Regions from separate parts of the Pseudarthrobacter sp. NPDC055928 genome, predicted to be linked through region 1. Evidence: predicted binding sites of a transcription regulator. Region 1 holds the regulator's gene; the other holds the start of a gene.
The links. Region 1 encodes Rex, which represses fermentation and respiration genes when NADH is low (regulators of the CRP and FNR family bind a similar motif). Its sites were predicted from a motif close to CTTGTGAANNNNTTCACAAG; they were not measured.
Positions count from the first base shown of each region.

Region 2: a site for Rex is predicted at 2,839-2,858, ahead of ACFC25_RS15695 (glyceraldehyde-3-phosphate dehydrogenase). Genes of this name have one in related genera too.

Region 1 covers NZ_JBHJZH010000001.1:509,406-516,303, forward strand. The annotation lists gene ACFC25_RS02450 (cytochrome c biogenesis protein CcdA) at 1-169, opposite strand, end outside; gene ACFC25_RS02455 (TlpA disulfide reductase family protein) at 185-763, opposite strand; gene ACFC25_RS02460 (histidine phosphatase family protein) at 844-1,524, opposite strand; gene ACFC25_RS02465 (YceI family protein) at 1,727-2,275, shown strand; gene ACFC25_RS02470 (hypothetical protein) at 2,493-3,170, shown strand; gene ACFC25_RS02475 (hypothetical protein) at 3,402-4,217, shown strand; gene ACFC25_RS02480 (redox-sensing transcriptional repressor Rex) at 4,304-5,023, opposite strand; gene ACFC25_RS02485 (glutaredoxin family protein) at 5,112-5,366, opposite strand; gene ACFC25_RS02490 (HAD-IB family hydrolase) at 5,456-6,274, shown strand; gene ACFC25_RS02495 (30S ribosomal protein bS22) at 6,396-6,494, opposite strand; gene ACFC25_RS02500 (helix-turn-helix domain-containing protein) at 6,646-6,858, opposite strand.
Region 2 covers NZ_JBHJZH010000012.1:153,101-159,998, forward strand. The annotation lists gene ACFC25_RS15685 (HNH endonuclease family protein) at 1-753, opposite strand, end outside; gene ACFC25_RS15690 (hypothetical protein) at 868-1,071, opposite strand; gene ACFC25_RS15695 (glyceraldehyde-3-phosphate dehydrogenase) at 1,142-2,620, opposite strand; RNA gene rnpB (RNase P RNA component class A) at 2,877-3,268, opposite strand; gene ACFC25_RS15705 (peroxide stress protein YaaA) at 3,325-4,086, shown strand; gene ACFC25_RS15710 (C4-type zinc ribbon domain-containing protein) at 4,083-4,838, opposite strand; gene ACFC25_RS15715 (Nif3-like dinuclear metal center hexameric protein) at 4,960-5,883, opposite strand; gene msrA (peptide-methionine (S)-S-oxide reductase MsrA) at 5,984-6,508, shown strand; gene cysK (cysteine synthase A) at 6,574-6,898, shown strand, end outside.

The sequences.
Region 1 (6,898 bases):
TCTGCTTTTGCAGGTCCACGCCGCTCAGTCCGGTGACGTAGCCCAGGTACCCCGGCACCAGGGGCAGGACGCAGGGCGAGAGGAAGGAGACCAGGCCGGCCAGCAGCGCCACGGGGATGGCAAGCAGGAGCGAGCCGTTCAGGATGGCTTCGGCGAAGGGGCTGTTCACGGTCCGGAGCCGCCGCTACTCTGCCACAGCAGCGGTAATGAGGGCTTTGAGGGTGCCCTTCTGGATTTCGCCCAGCACGCGCGAGGCCACCCGGCCCTGCTTGTCGAGGACCAGAGTGGTGGGGACTGCGCCGGGCGGGACCAGCCCGGAGACGGCCAGGAGAACGCCGCCGTTCTTGTCGTCGAAGCTGGGGTAGGTCAGGTTGAATGTTTTGTCGAAGGCCTCGGCGGTGGCTTTTTCATCACGGAGGTTGACGCCGAGGAACTGCACGCCCTGCTCCTTGAACTCCTGGTGCAGCTCCTCCAGGATGGGTGCCTCCACGCGGCAGGGTGCGCAGGCTGCAAACCAGAAGTTCAGGACCGTCACCTTGCCCTGGAAGTCGGCGGGGGTTACCGCGGTGCCTGTGAAGAGCGTGCCGTTGATGGCGACGGCGGCCTTGCGGTCGGCTGCGGCGAACTCGGTGACCGAACCGTCCCCGGCAACATAGTTCTTGTTGTCGCCTGCTTTGGCCTGCTTGGCCAAGGCATCCTCCTGCGCGCACGCCGACAGGCCCAGGGTCAGGGCGGTCAGGGCCGCGCCACCCGCGGCAAGCACAGCGCGGCGGGACGTTGCCAGGCCGGAGGCGGTCTGGCCGGAGGTGGCGCGGGTGTCCTGGGAACGGAAGGGTGCCACGGTCAGGCCCCCGGGGTGCTGGCGGCACCGGGAAGAAGTGCGGCAGCGGGCTCACTGTACACAACGCGCAGGAGGGAGCCGTCGTCGTCGAACACCAGGGAGGTGATGGACGTCAGCGTGCACTCGCGCTTGCGCGGATCATGCCACAGGGGACGTCCCTCGGCGCTGAGGCGGGTGGCCCAGATGGGCAGCTGGTGGCTGACCATGATGGCCTCGGGCCCATCGGATCCGTAGTCGTCACCGGCCAGCTCAATGGCGCGGAGCCTGGCATCCTGGACCGCAGCCCGGACACGGGCCGCCTGCGCCTTGTAGGGCTCTCCCCAGGACGGCCTGAGCGGGTTGACCAAATGCGGCCAGTGCTTGGGCTTGCGGAGCTCGGCCTTGGTGACCTTCATGCCCTCGAAGTAGTTCTCGGCCTCAATGATGCGCTCGTCCGTGTGGATTTCAAGGTGCAGTGCTTCGGCCGTGGGCACTGCTGTCTCCTGGGCCCTGGTCAGCGGAGACGCCGCGAGATAGACAATCCGTGCGCCAAGGGCCGCACGCTCGCTGAAGTGCGCGGCGAGCGTCTGTGCCATTTCCCGTCCCAGCTCTGAGAGGTGGAATTCGGGCAGCCTGCCGTACAGAACGCCGTCGGGATTATGGACCTCGCCGTGGCGGAGCAGATGGACAGTGGCTTGGGGCATGTTTACCAGTTTCTCAAAGATGGCGTGCTATCCGAAATCTTCTACATCCAGTAGAACTGAAGATTCTCAAAAAATGTTCCGGAAGTGGGAACAAAAGATGCAAATGCATGTTTATACTGGATGCAGCAGTTAGTTGAGACTTCAACAAATGAAGCGTCAACCATTCCCAGTACTACCCGACACACTCCCAAGGAGAAACACCATGTCACTTCCCGCAGACGTCACCACCGGCACCTGGACCCTGGACAACTCACACAGCGAAATCGGCTTCACTGTCCGGCACGCAGGAATCAGCAAGGTCCGCGGCCAGTTCAAGGATGCCGCAGCAACCTTGGACCTGGCTGAGAACGTGGCGGACTCCAAGATCAGCGCCACCATCAAGACGGCCAGCTTCGACTCCGGCGATGTGAACCGCGACGGCCACGTCCGCGGCGAGGACTTCTTCGACGTGGAGAACTTCCCGGAAATCTCCTTCGTTTCCAACGGCCTGGTGGCCAAGGGCAACACCTACGAGCTGACCGGCGACCTGACCATCAAGGGCGTCACCCGCCCGGTGGCCCTGGAAACCGAGTTCAACGGCGTGGCCGTGGACCCGTTCGGTAACACCCGCGCCGGCGTCTCCGCCGAGACCACCATCAGCCGCAAGGACTTCGGCCTGACCTGGAACGCCGTGCTGGAAGCCGGCGGCGTGCTGGTCAGCGACAAGGTTGCCATCAACCTGGAGCTCGCGTTCATCGCGCCCGCTGCCTAATTTTGCCTGCTGCCGCCCGGCCGCCGGATCCACTGAGTGGTCCAGCTGCCGGGCGGTGGCGTTTAAACCGGCATACCGGAGTGCCGCGGCTGTGAGGGATGCCCTGTGTCCGGCGTTCGTGCCCGTAGGTCTATCCTGTGGAAAACCCCTGCCGTTCCCTGCGATTTCGCCGCAAATCTCCTAGATAACAGGGAACCTGCGGTCTACAGTGAGAGCCATGACCAACCCTAGTGAAGTACCGCAGCCTGAGCAGCCGGGCGCCCAGCCGCCTGCCAGCAACGTTCCTCCCGCCGGTTACCAGCCGCCGCAGGGTTACCAGCCACCACCACAGGGATACCAGGCCCCGGGCCAGGCCTACCAGCAGCCCGCTCAACCCGGCCAGCCCCACAGCCAGCCGGGCCAGCAGGGTGGCTTCCACTTCGAGATGCCGACTGACGGCCCCCGAAACTTCAACGATGTGCTGCCCACGGGCGGGTTCTCCGGCATGTTCAACGTCACAGGGCTGCCCACCGAACTCAAGGTGTCCTACTGGATCTGGCTCATCGGCGGCATTTTGGGCGTGTTGGGCGGCCTCCTGGGACTCTTCGGGGCGCTGGCACTGTTCACGGTTGCCCCCGCGGCGGCCATGTTGGTCCTCCTCCTGGTCCTGGTGGCACTGGCCATCGGTGTCGCCCAAATTATCCTCGCGCTGAAGATGAAGGAAGGCCGGGAGTGGGCCCGGCTGGCCCTCACCATCGTGGCCGGTGTCTCGCTGGTCCTCGCCATCATTGGCGGCAGCGTGGGCGATGGGATCGGCAACAACTGGCTCGGCTTCCTGATCAGCGCCGGGGCAACCGTTCTGATGTGGCTGCCCAACTCGCAGGCATGGTTCACCGCAGTCAAGGGCCGCGCCTGACCTGCCGGTTGAGTTGTTTACCGAAGGCCGCAGCCGGCGTACCCGCCAGGCTGCGGCTTTCCCAGCGCTTCGCGCTCTCACCGACTAAGGCGGAATGAAGCCGGAATACCTCTCCGGAATGACCCGCTACGGAGCCGCCCGGGGGTACGGTGGAAGTAAGCCTTGCTGGGGGTAGGGCCAGTGCACCGATCCCGGCAGCCGATCCGCACTTCGACCTGCAAAGGACCGCTCATGAGTACTCCCCCAGTCCAGCCTCCCAACGAGCCCGAATCCGGCGGCCAGCCCCCCACTCCGCGCTACGGCGAGAACGCACCGCAGTTTGGCCAGCCCACGCCCCCTGCCCCGCAGTACGGGCAAAACGCGCCGCAGTACGGACAGAACGCTCCGCAGTACGGCCAAAACACCCCACAGTATGGCGAAACTGGCACACCGGCACCCCAGTACGGCCAGAACCCGCCGGCGTATGGTCAGAACCCGCCGCAGGCCCCGGCCTACGGCCAGCAGCCATTTGGCCAGCAGTACGGACAGTCTCCCTACGCACAGTACCCGTCCGAACAGCCGGCGGCTACGAGCAGCAACGGAGTCCCCCAGCTGGTCAACATTTCCTTCTGGCTCCTGATCGCCTCGGGCGTTATTTACGTCATTAGCATGCTGATCGGCGTTGGCCAGCTGGATGACCCGCTGATGCGAAGCACCTTCGAAGATGCCATGCAAAGTGGCGGCGCCGGCGGCGAGATCCCCTACGAGGACATCAAGGGCGTTATTGCCGGCACACTGGTGGTCTTCGCCATCATCGGAGCAGCGCTCTACGCATTGGTGGCTATCTTCATCCGCAAGGGCAAGAACTGGGCCCGGATCCTCGGAACCGTATTCGCGGCACTGTCCATCTTTGGGCTCTTCCAGGTGCCGAACATCGGAACACTGGGAACGCTGATGGGCATCGCAGCCATCGTCCTGCTGTACCTGCCGGCAGCGGCTCCGTACTTCCGCAAGCAGCAGCCGTTCGCCAACCCCTACGGCCAGCCGGGAAACCCCTACGGCCGCTAGCCTTACGGTCAACCGGAAGACATGCCGGCGCTGACCAACAATAGAAACCACACCCAGCGGGCGTGGATCCCGGAGCCGCAGGATTGCTAGGCGGTCTGGCCCGGGGTCTGCGCCCGCTGCGCGTGGTAGGCCAGGATCTGGAGTTCGGTGGCCATGTCCACCTTGCGGAGGTTTACGGTGTCGGGCACCTGGAGCATCACGGGCGCAAAGCTCAGGATGCTATGGACGCCGGCGGCGACGACGCGGTCACACACGTCCTGCGCCACTGCGGCGGGCAAAGCCAGAACCACCATGTTGGCGCCCGTCCGCTGCAGCACGGTTTCGAGGTCTGCAACGTCGCTGACCCGCAGCCAGCCCACCTCATTGCCCACCACCATCTGGTCGGCATCAAAGATGGCTACGACGTCGAAGCCCCGGGACTCAAAGCCGCCGTACCTGGCGAGCGCCTTGCCCAGGTTACCGGCGCCGACGATAGCCACTTTCCAGTCGTGGGTCAGCCCGAGGGCTGCAGCGATGTGGCGGCTGAGGTACTGGACTTCGTAGCCGACGCCCCGCGTGCCATAGGAGCCCACATGCGAGAGGTCCTTGCGCAACGTGGCGGAACTTACGCCGGACAATTCCGCCAGCGACTCCGAGGATACGCGCTCCACGCCTTCGGCCAGCAAGGTATTAAGCGCCCGAAGGTACAGGGTCAGCCTGGCCACGGCCGCCGGCGGAATCTGCTTGGCAGCGGTTTTGTCGTCCTGTACGCCCGGCGCAACCGACTCGCCTTGGACAGACTGGGGAGATGAATCCAGTGAAGTCACTATCCCCTCCCTTGCGTCGCGTTGTGACTCCACTCTAGAGCCCTGCGCTTGCTGCCAACAAAGCCTGAACCATGGCCCGGAACCAGCCCTACTCCGCCATGGCGCGCCGCAGGACGCGCTCCAGCCGGGCTTCGTCGATCTTCCAGAAATCACGCTGGATGCCGTCCACCAGCACTACGGGGATTTCCTCGGCATAGCGGTCACGCAACTCGGGCAGTTGGTCCACGGGCTGTTCCGCCCACTCAAGCCCCAAGGAGGCTGTTACCCGCCCGACGGCGTCGCGCGCGTCCGCGCACAGGTGACAGTCGGCTTTGGTGATCAGGACAACCTGCGGTTTTGGCATGGTTTAACCGTATCCCCCTTTAGTGGCGGACAGCGCGGCGCACGGCCACGCGGCAGGAGGGGCCGCACGCATTGACTAGACTCGGGGACATGCCCGAGGAGAAGTACGTCGCAGTTCTCACACAGCCGGCTGCGGTACCGCAGACCGGCGAGGCGGCGTTCTTCGACGTCGATAACACCCTCATGAAGGGCGCCAGCCTTTTTCACGTGGCACGCAAGATGCACCAGCGCGGAGCGTTCACCTTGGTCCAGGCCGCCGGATTCGCGTGGAAGCAGTTCAAGTTTGTGACGCGCGGCGAGAACATGGATGACGTCCATGCGGTCCGCGACTCCGCCCTCAACCTCGCCGCTGGAATCACTGTTGAGGACGTGAAGGCTCTCGGCGAAGAAGTCTATGACGAGATGATCGCCTCCAGGATCTGGCCGGGAGCGAAAGCCCTGGCCCAACAGCACCTGCGGGTTGGCCGGCGGGTTTGGCTGGTCACGGCCACCCCCATCGAGGTGGCAACGGTCATCGCCACGCGACTCGGGCTGACCGGTGCGCTGGGCACCGTCGGTGAGGTGGCGGACGGGATGTACACCGGACGCCTTGTGGGCGACATCCTGCACGGCTCTGCGAAGGCTGTGGCCGTCCAGGGCATTGCTGACGCCGAGGGACTGGACCTCAGGCGCTGCTGGGCCTACAGCGACTCCTACAATGACATACCGCTGCTGACCCTCGTGGGACACCCCGTCGCCATCAACCCGGACGCCAGGCTCCGCCGCCATGCCCGGGACAATAACTGGCCGGTGTATGACTTCCGCTCCGGCCGCCGCGCCGCCACCCTGGGCCTCAAAGCCGCCACAGCCGGGGGCGTCGTGTACGGCCTCTGGCGCGGCTTCTCCCGCATCCGCGGCCCCCGCATCTAGGTAGCAGCAGATGTCGTTATGGGCCCTCAAAACGACATCTGCTGCTACCTAGTTGGGTGGGGCAAAACAAAATGCCCGCTGCCGGGAAGGCAACGGGCATTTCACGCAGTTCGAAGTATCTCTACTTCTTATTGCGGCGCTGGTGGCGCGTCTTGCGAAGCAACTTGCGGTGCTTCTTCTTGGCCATACGCTTGCGACGCTTCTTAATAACTGAACCCACGAAAGTTCCTCACAAACTAGATGCAGTACCTGTCTGATGGAAAGGTCCGTGGACAGAGCTACAGACTGAAACAACCGACAGATTCTTACAATGACGTAAAACGTTCCTTAACAGGGTACCGCTTATCCGGGGCACCCACTGACAGGGCCGCTCAGGCGGTCTCGGAGTGGCCGTCCACAACGGCGCCTTTAAGATACTGTTCAACGGCGCTTTCCGGGACCCGGTAGGAACGGCCGAAGCGCACTGCGGGCATTTCACCTGAGTGGACCAGCCGGTACACGGTCATTTTGGAGACGCGCATGACCTCGGCCACTTCGGCCACGGTCAGGAACTTCGCGTTTGAGAAGTTCTGTTCTGCGGACATTTCCCTTATTCCTTTGCTGACGGATGGACAACAGTGACCC
Region 2 (6,898 bases), on a different contig from region 1:
CCTCTTCATGGCGTCCTTCTCCGGCTGCGTCACCCAAAGCCCATAGGCGGCCTTCACCGAGATCTGCCTAGCGACATAATGGCAGCGGAAGGCCTTGTTCTTGGGCAACCAGGTGGCGGCGTCACCAGCACTCTTCTGCTGGTTGGCGGGCCCGTCCGCGGCGATAAGGTTCAGGGGGTCGTTGGCCAGGCTCTGGCGCTGCTGCGGACTCAGGCGCTGCGCGCCCTTTTGCCAGGCGTCGCCCAGGGCCACCACATGATCGATCTGGACCGCCTTGCTGCTCTCCGAGCCTCGCCGGAAGTCCACGGGAAGTCCTGTGTAAGGCTCGTGGAAATGGCCGGCCGCCACTCGGCATGTGGAGCCTTCGGTGAACACCACGCCCGTGAGGTCACGGCGAAGGACGTCGTTGCGGGTGTCGCAGCCATTCCGGTCCAGGTCCTGCCACGCCTGCCCGAAGGCTTCGCGCTCATAGTTGTCGTTAGGTGCACGTCCCTTGACCGGCAGCCCGTCGAGGGCTTCACGGGCGCTACCCCGCGGCACAGCATGCACCGGAACCACCGGTTTCATAAAGCCCGGATCGAAAACCGGCGCCTCCGTAGGTCCTGCAATGGCCGGTTCCGCCGCCGCGAACTGGCCGGCAGTGAAGAACCACGCCACCGACGCTGCAGCGGATACTCCCAGGAGAATGACCAGGGCCCATGCCTGCCGCGAGCGGCGGCGTGCCCGTCGGTAAGCAGACCAGCTGACGGTCACGGGCAGCCTGCCCTTCCGGAAACGTAGTGCACCAGAAGAGCCTAGGACACTCCTCGGACAACGTGGCCGATATCCACAGTGTTGGGGAGGAGTGGGAAGCCGGGAAAGAGCTTCTTATTGTTCCCGGGTCACCCTCCGGAGATCTTCGGCGGCAACCTGGAGCAGCTCTTCGAGTTGGCGCACGCGATCTTCGCTGACATCTCCGGCCTTGTAACCCGCCTGGGCCTCCTCCAGGAGGCGGATGGCCCGTTTGTGGTTGGCCTTGGCTACATCCAGGGCGTGTTCGAGCGTGGTCTCGTGGAGAGTTTCGTTATTCATGCCACCAGTGTGGTCCCGTTTCCCGGCTGATTCCAGAGAACCAGCCGGGAAATTGCCTCAGAGGAGGGAATCAGACGGCGATGGCCGCCAGTGCCGCGGCAGGTTCCTTGGCGGGAAACGACGGCGGGTTGACCCCTGCCATCTCTTCCATGACTCGGACCACCTGGCAGGAGTAGCCGAATTCGTTGTCGTACCAGACGTAGAGGATGACGTTCTTGTCGTTGGAGATCGTGGCCAGGCCGTCCACGATGCCCGCACGGCGGGAACCGACGAAGTCGGTGGACACAACCTCGGGGGAATCGATGTAGTCGATCTGCTTGCGCAGGTCCGAATGCAGGGACATCTGGCGCAGGTAGTTGTTCACCTCGTCCTTGGTGGTGCCGTTTTCAAGGCTCAGGTTCAGGATGGCGAGGGAGACATCGGGGGTGGGGACGCGGATGGAGCTGCCGGAAAGCTTGCCCTGAAGTTCGGGCAGCGCCTTCGCCACAGCAGTGGCCGCACCGGTTTCGGTGATGACCATGTTCAGCGCGGCGGAGCGGCCGCGGCGGTCGCCCTTGTGGAAGTTGTCGATCAGGTTCTGGTCGTTAGTGAAGGAGTGGACGGTTTCCACGTGGCCGTGGATCACGCCGAACTTGTCGTTGATGGCCTTCAGGACCGGGGTGATGGCGTTGGTGGTGCAGGACGCCGCGGAGACGATTTGGTCAGTATCCTCGATGCTGCCGTGGTTAATGCCGTGCACGATGTTCTTGAGCGCGCCCTTGCCCGGCGCGGTGAGGAGAACACGCGAAGCACCCTTGCTCTGAAGGTGCTGTGACAGGCCTTCGGCGTCGCGCCAGCGTCCCGTGTTGTCCACCACCAAGGCGTCGTGGATGCCGTAGGACGTGTAATCGATCGTCGCGGGGTTGTCCGAGTAGATGACCTGGACCTGGACACCGTTCGCGGTGATGGTGTTGGCTTCCTCGTCCACGCGGATGGTGCCTTCAAAGGAACCATGGACCGAATCGCGGCGCAGCAGGCTGGCGCGCTTGGAGAGATCCTTGTCCGATCCACGGCGCACCACTATGGCGCGCAGGCGAAGACCGTGGCCGCCACCAGCCTTTTCGATCAGGAGGCGGGCCAGGAGCCGGCCAATCCGGCCGAAGCCATAGAGCACAACGTCAGTGCTGGTGCGGTCGTCGGCGCCGCGTTTGCCCACTACCTCGGCCAGTTCGGCGCGGAGGAACTCTTCCAGTGTGGCGCCGTCGCCCTCGGCCTTGAACTTCTGGTTCAGGCGGGCAATGTCGATCGCGGCCGCGCCCAGTTCCAGGCCGGCGAGGGTGTTCAGCAGCGGGGCTGTTTCTTCCAGAAGCAGCTCATCCTTGCTCATACGGCGGGCGAACCGGTGCGCCTTCAGGATGTTCATGGTGGACTTGTTAATCAGGCTGCGGCCGTGGATGGAAGTCACCACGTTGTTTTCACGGTACAGCCGGCCGATCACCGGAATCATGGCCTCGGCGAGGGCCTCCCGGCCCATCCACGTATCAAGACAAGAATCTGACGTCTGGCTCACAGAACTACCTTCCTTGGGTCAACCACATACGTCCTCGTACGCGGAGGGCGGCCGCCGGAGGTGTTCCGGGGCGCAAGCGTCGGCGGGGATTCGGTCCACCCCGGACACCTTGGAGAAGCGCGAAGAAAAACCACCGGCTGCGAACGCAGACCCGGTGGCAGAACTTCTACGTTCGCTCTCTATTCTAGGCGGGAGGGGCGCCCTGGACTGCCCCGTCCGGCGTGAAGTCACTCACATGACTTGAGCTGACGTTGTGTGGATGGGTTGACCGATACGCCGGGTTCTGTGCTCCCGTGCCGTTACCAGCGCGGGAGTAGCGGCCATCCATCTACGGACGCCGTTGCCGACGCCCTCCAGCGGCCTACCCGGACACTCGGGCGGGCAGCCCTCAAACGTGTCCTGTCTGGCCTTGCTCCGGGTGGGGTTTACCTAGCCTTCCCGGTCACCCGGGAAGCTGGTGGTCTCTTACACCACCGTTTCACCCTTACCTGTTTCGTGCCGCTTTCAAACCGGCGCGACACAGGCGGTCTGTTCTCTGTGGCACTGGCCTGCGGGTTACCCCGAGTGGGCGTTACCCACCACCCTGCCCTGTGGAGCCCGGACGTTCCTCGAGCCACTTGCGTGACGCGCGGCCGCCTGGTCAACCCATCCGGCACCCAGTCTACCGGGCAAGGGGGCGCCCAAGTCGCCGGTAAGATCGTACGGTGCTGATTCTGCTTCCCCCCTCCGAAGGCAAGACTCCCGCAGCCCGGGGAACCGCCGTCGACTGGCCTTCCCTCAGCTTCCCGGCACTGAACACCTACCGGGCCAAAGTCCTGGATGCCCTGGGAACGGTGAGTGCACACGAGGACGCCCTCGCGCTGCTGGGCGTCGGGGCATCGCTGCGGGACGACGTCGAACGGAACACCCGGCTGCACGCCGAACCGGCGGCGCCTGCCCACCAGATCTACTCGGGGGTTTTGTACGACGCCCTGGGCTACAAAACGCTGACGCCCGCGCAGCGCCGGAAGGCCGACGAGGCGGTGCTGGTGGTATCCGCGCTGTGGGGTGCCATCCGCTTTGCCGACCGGGTGCCCGCCTACCGGCTGTCGATGGGGACTGCACTGCCCGACGTCGGCCGCCTCGCCTCGTTCTGGAAGCCGCAACTGTCGGAGGCCCTCACGGAGGCCGCGGCAGGCCAGCTGCTGGTGGACTGCCGTTCAAGCACGTACGCCGCGGCGTGGGCACCCCCGCCGGCGCAGACCGTCGCCGTCAACGTTTTCACTGAAGTGGATGGCGTGCGCAAGGTGGTGAGCCACTTTGCGAAGCACACGCGCGGGGAACTGGCCCGGCACTTGCTGGTCCGCCGCGGCAACGCCCCGCAGACCCCGGCACAGCTCCTGAAGGCGGCGCGCGAAAAGTGGGACGCGGAGCTGGTTGACGGTGCAGCCCGTAAGCCGCACGCGTTGAACATCATCCTGGGTTAGTTGGTCGGGCTGGCCGTGTTCCACTCGGCGGAGCGCACCAGGATGGCACCGGAGTCCGGGCAAAAGACGATGTCGTCCTCGGCGGCGGCTTTGATTTCGGCGAGGTCGCCGGGGCTGAGCTTCATTCCGGAAGCCTCGGACGTTCCATGGAACAACCGTGCGGCGCCCACTCCTCGCTTGGCCAGCGTTTTTTCGTAAACGGCCAACATCCCGGCGTCCAGTCCTGCGGCGAACTCAGCGCGTTGGCGTTTGACCTCCGCTGCCTCGGCATCCACTTCAGCCAGGGCTTTGTCCAGCTCCGCGCGGATGCCGCCGAATGAGCCCTGGATGTTGTCCACGATCAGCTGCTGGGCCGCCTGCCTGGCGCGGAGCGAATCCAGTCGCTCCATGACTTCGAGCTCTATGTCCTCGAGGTCTGAGCGGCGCCTGTTCAGCGACGCGATGTCCTTCTGCAGGGCCACGAGGTCCTTGGAAAGCCCCGTTCCGCTGTTGAGCCGGGCCTCGTCGCGTTCAATGCGGGTGGTGACCTGTTCGACGTCGGACTCTGCCCGCTTCAGCTCAGCCTCGGCGTCGTGCACGGCCATCTTGGCGGCACCCAGCTCACCGTTGGCGACCGACAGCGCCGACTGGAGATCCGTAATCCGGGGGTCGGTGTCCAGGGCACGGCGCCGGTTGGCGAGCGACTTCAGCTTGGCGTCCAGTCCCTGCAATTCGAGCAACTTCAACTGTTCCGCCGGTGCTGCCTTAGCCACTGTTACCTCCGCTTGATCCCACCGGCCGGAGCCGGGCACCGAACCGGCGCTCTATAGACTCTAGCGCGTGGCCTGCTCCCCTGCCTCGCTTCGCTCGCCCGGGCCCCTTCGCACTCCAGGCTTAGCCCGGAGTCAGTATGAAGTCCCATGGATCACTGTTGGTGGTGCTCACCTGGATCTCCACATCGTGGCCCTGGTCGGCGAGCACGTTACCCAGCGCAGACGCTGCGGCCGGCAACCACAGCCACTCACTGGCGAAGTGCGAGACGTCAATAAGGTAGGGCCGGCCATTCACGGCGTCTTCGCGGGCCTCGGATGCCGGATGGTGCCTAAGGTCAGCGGTGACGAAGACGTCCGCATTGCTGGCGCGCACCTCGTTGAACAGCGAATCGCCGGCCCCGCCGCACACCGCGATGCGGCGCACCAGGCCATCCTTGTCACCTGAGACCCGCACTCCCCCGGCCACGGACGGAAGGATTCCAAAAACCCGTGCGGCGAAGTCTCCGAGGCTCATTACCTCCGCCAGGTGACCCACGCGCCCGATGCCCTCCTCGGGAAGGCCGTTGCTGGCGAGGGTCAGGGGCAATACGTCCTCCAGTCCCAGTGCGTCTGCCAGGACATCAGAAACGCCGCCGACGGCGGAATCACCGTTGGTATGGACGGTCAGCAGTGCGGTTCCAGACTCGATCAGCCGGTGGATTGCCTTGCCTTTGGCCGTGGTGGCGGCCACCGAGGTGACGCCTTTCAAAAGCAGCGGATGGTGGGTGATGAGCAGCTCGGCTCCCCATTCCACGGCTTCCTCGATGACTTCCAGCGTGGGATCGACGGCGAACATCACCCGCGTGACCGGCGAGGACGGCCGTCCGGCCACCAGGCCCACTTCGTCCCAGCTCTCTGCCAGGGATTCGGGCCACAGTTCCTCTACCGCCAGCAACACCTGCCCCAACGTGGGCGGGACTGTCTGCTCTGCCGCGGGGGCTTCCTCCCGGGAGGTCCCGTCGTCGTGCGGTTCCGCATCTGCAACGCCGGTGTCTACAGGTTCCATAGTCTCAGTTTTACCCCATTCGGCGCCCTCCCCTGCATGTGGCAGAGTCCTTATAGGGTTGTCAGGGAATCATCCGGGGTTCCCAACCATTGAAGAGGTCATGAAAACTTTTGTTCTTGGCGGGGGCTGCTTCTGGTGCCTCGACGCTGTCTATCAAAAAACCAAGGGCGTCAGTTCAGTGGTTTCCGGCTACACCGGCGGCCACGATCCGAATCCCGACTACTACTCCGTCTGCAACGGGACTACAGGGCATGCCGAGGTGGTGGCGGTGACGTTTGACGAGGACGTGATCCCTGCCGAGGTCATCCTGGACATGTTCTTCGCACTGCACGATCCCACCACGCTCAACCGGCAGGGATATGACGTGGGCACGCAGTACCGCTCGTCCATGTTCTATGAGACCACCGAGGAAAAAATACTGTTCGAGGAAGCGATCGAACGGAACCAGGCGCTGTGGTCCCACCCCATCGTCACCGAGGTCAGCCGCCTGCCCCGGTTCCACGTGGCAGAGGACTTCCACCAGGACTACTACGCCAAGCACCCGGAACAGGGGTACTGCCAGGTGATCATCAATCCCAAGCTGGCCAAGGCCAGGAAATATTACTCTGCATGGCTTAATGCTTAGCAACGGTTGCGCCGCCATCGTTAGGCTGACCTCAGTATTCACTCTTGAGAGATAGGCATACCTACATGGCACGGATCTATGACGACGTAACGCAGCTGGTCGGCGGCACTCCGCTGGTCCGCCTGAACCGGCTGAGCGAAGGCCTCGGTGCCACTGTCGCCGTCAAGCTTGAGTTCTACAACCCGGCCAACAGCGTCAAGGACCGTATCGGCGTGGCCATCGTAGACGCCGCCGAGAAGTCCGGCGCCCTCAAGCCCGGCGGAACCATCGTGGAAGGCACCTCCGGAAACACCGGCATTGCCCTGGCCATGGTGGGCGCTGCCCGCGGTTACAAGGTCATCCTGACCATGCCGGAAACCATGTCAACGGAACGCCGCGTTATGCTTCGGG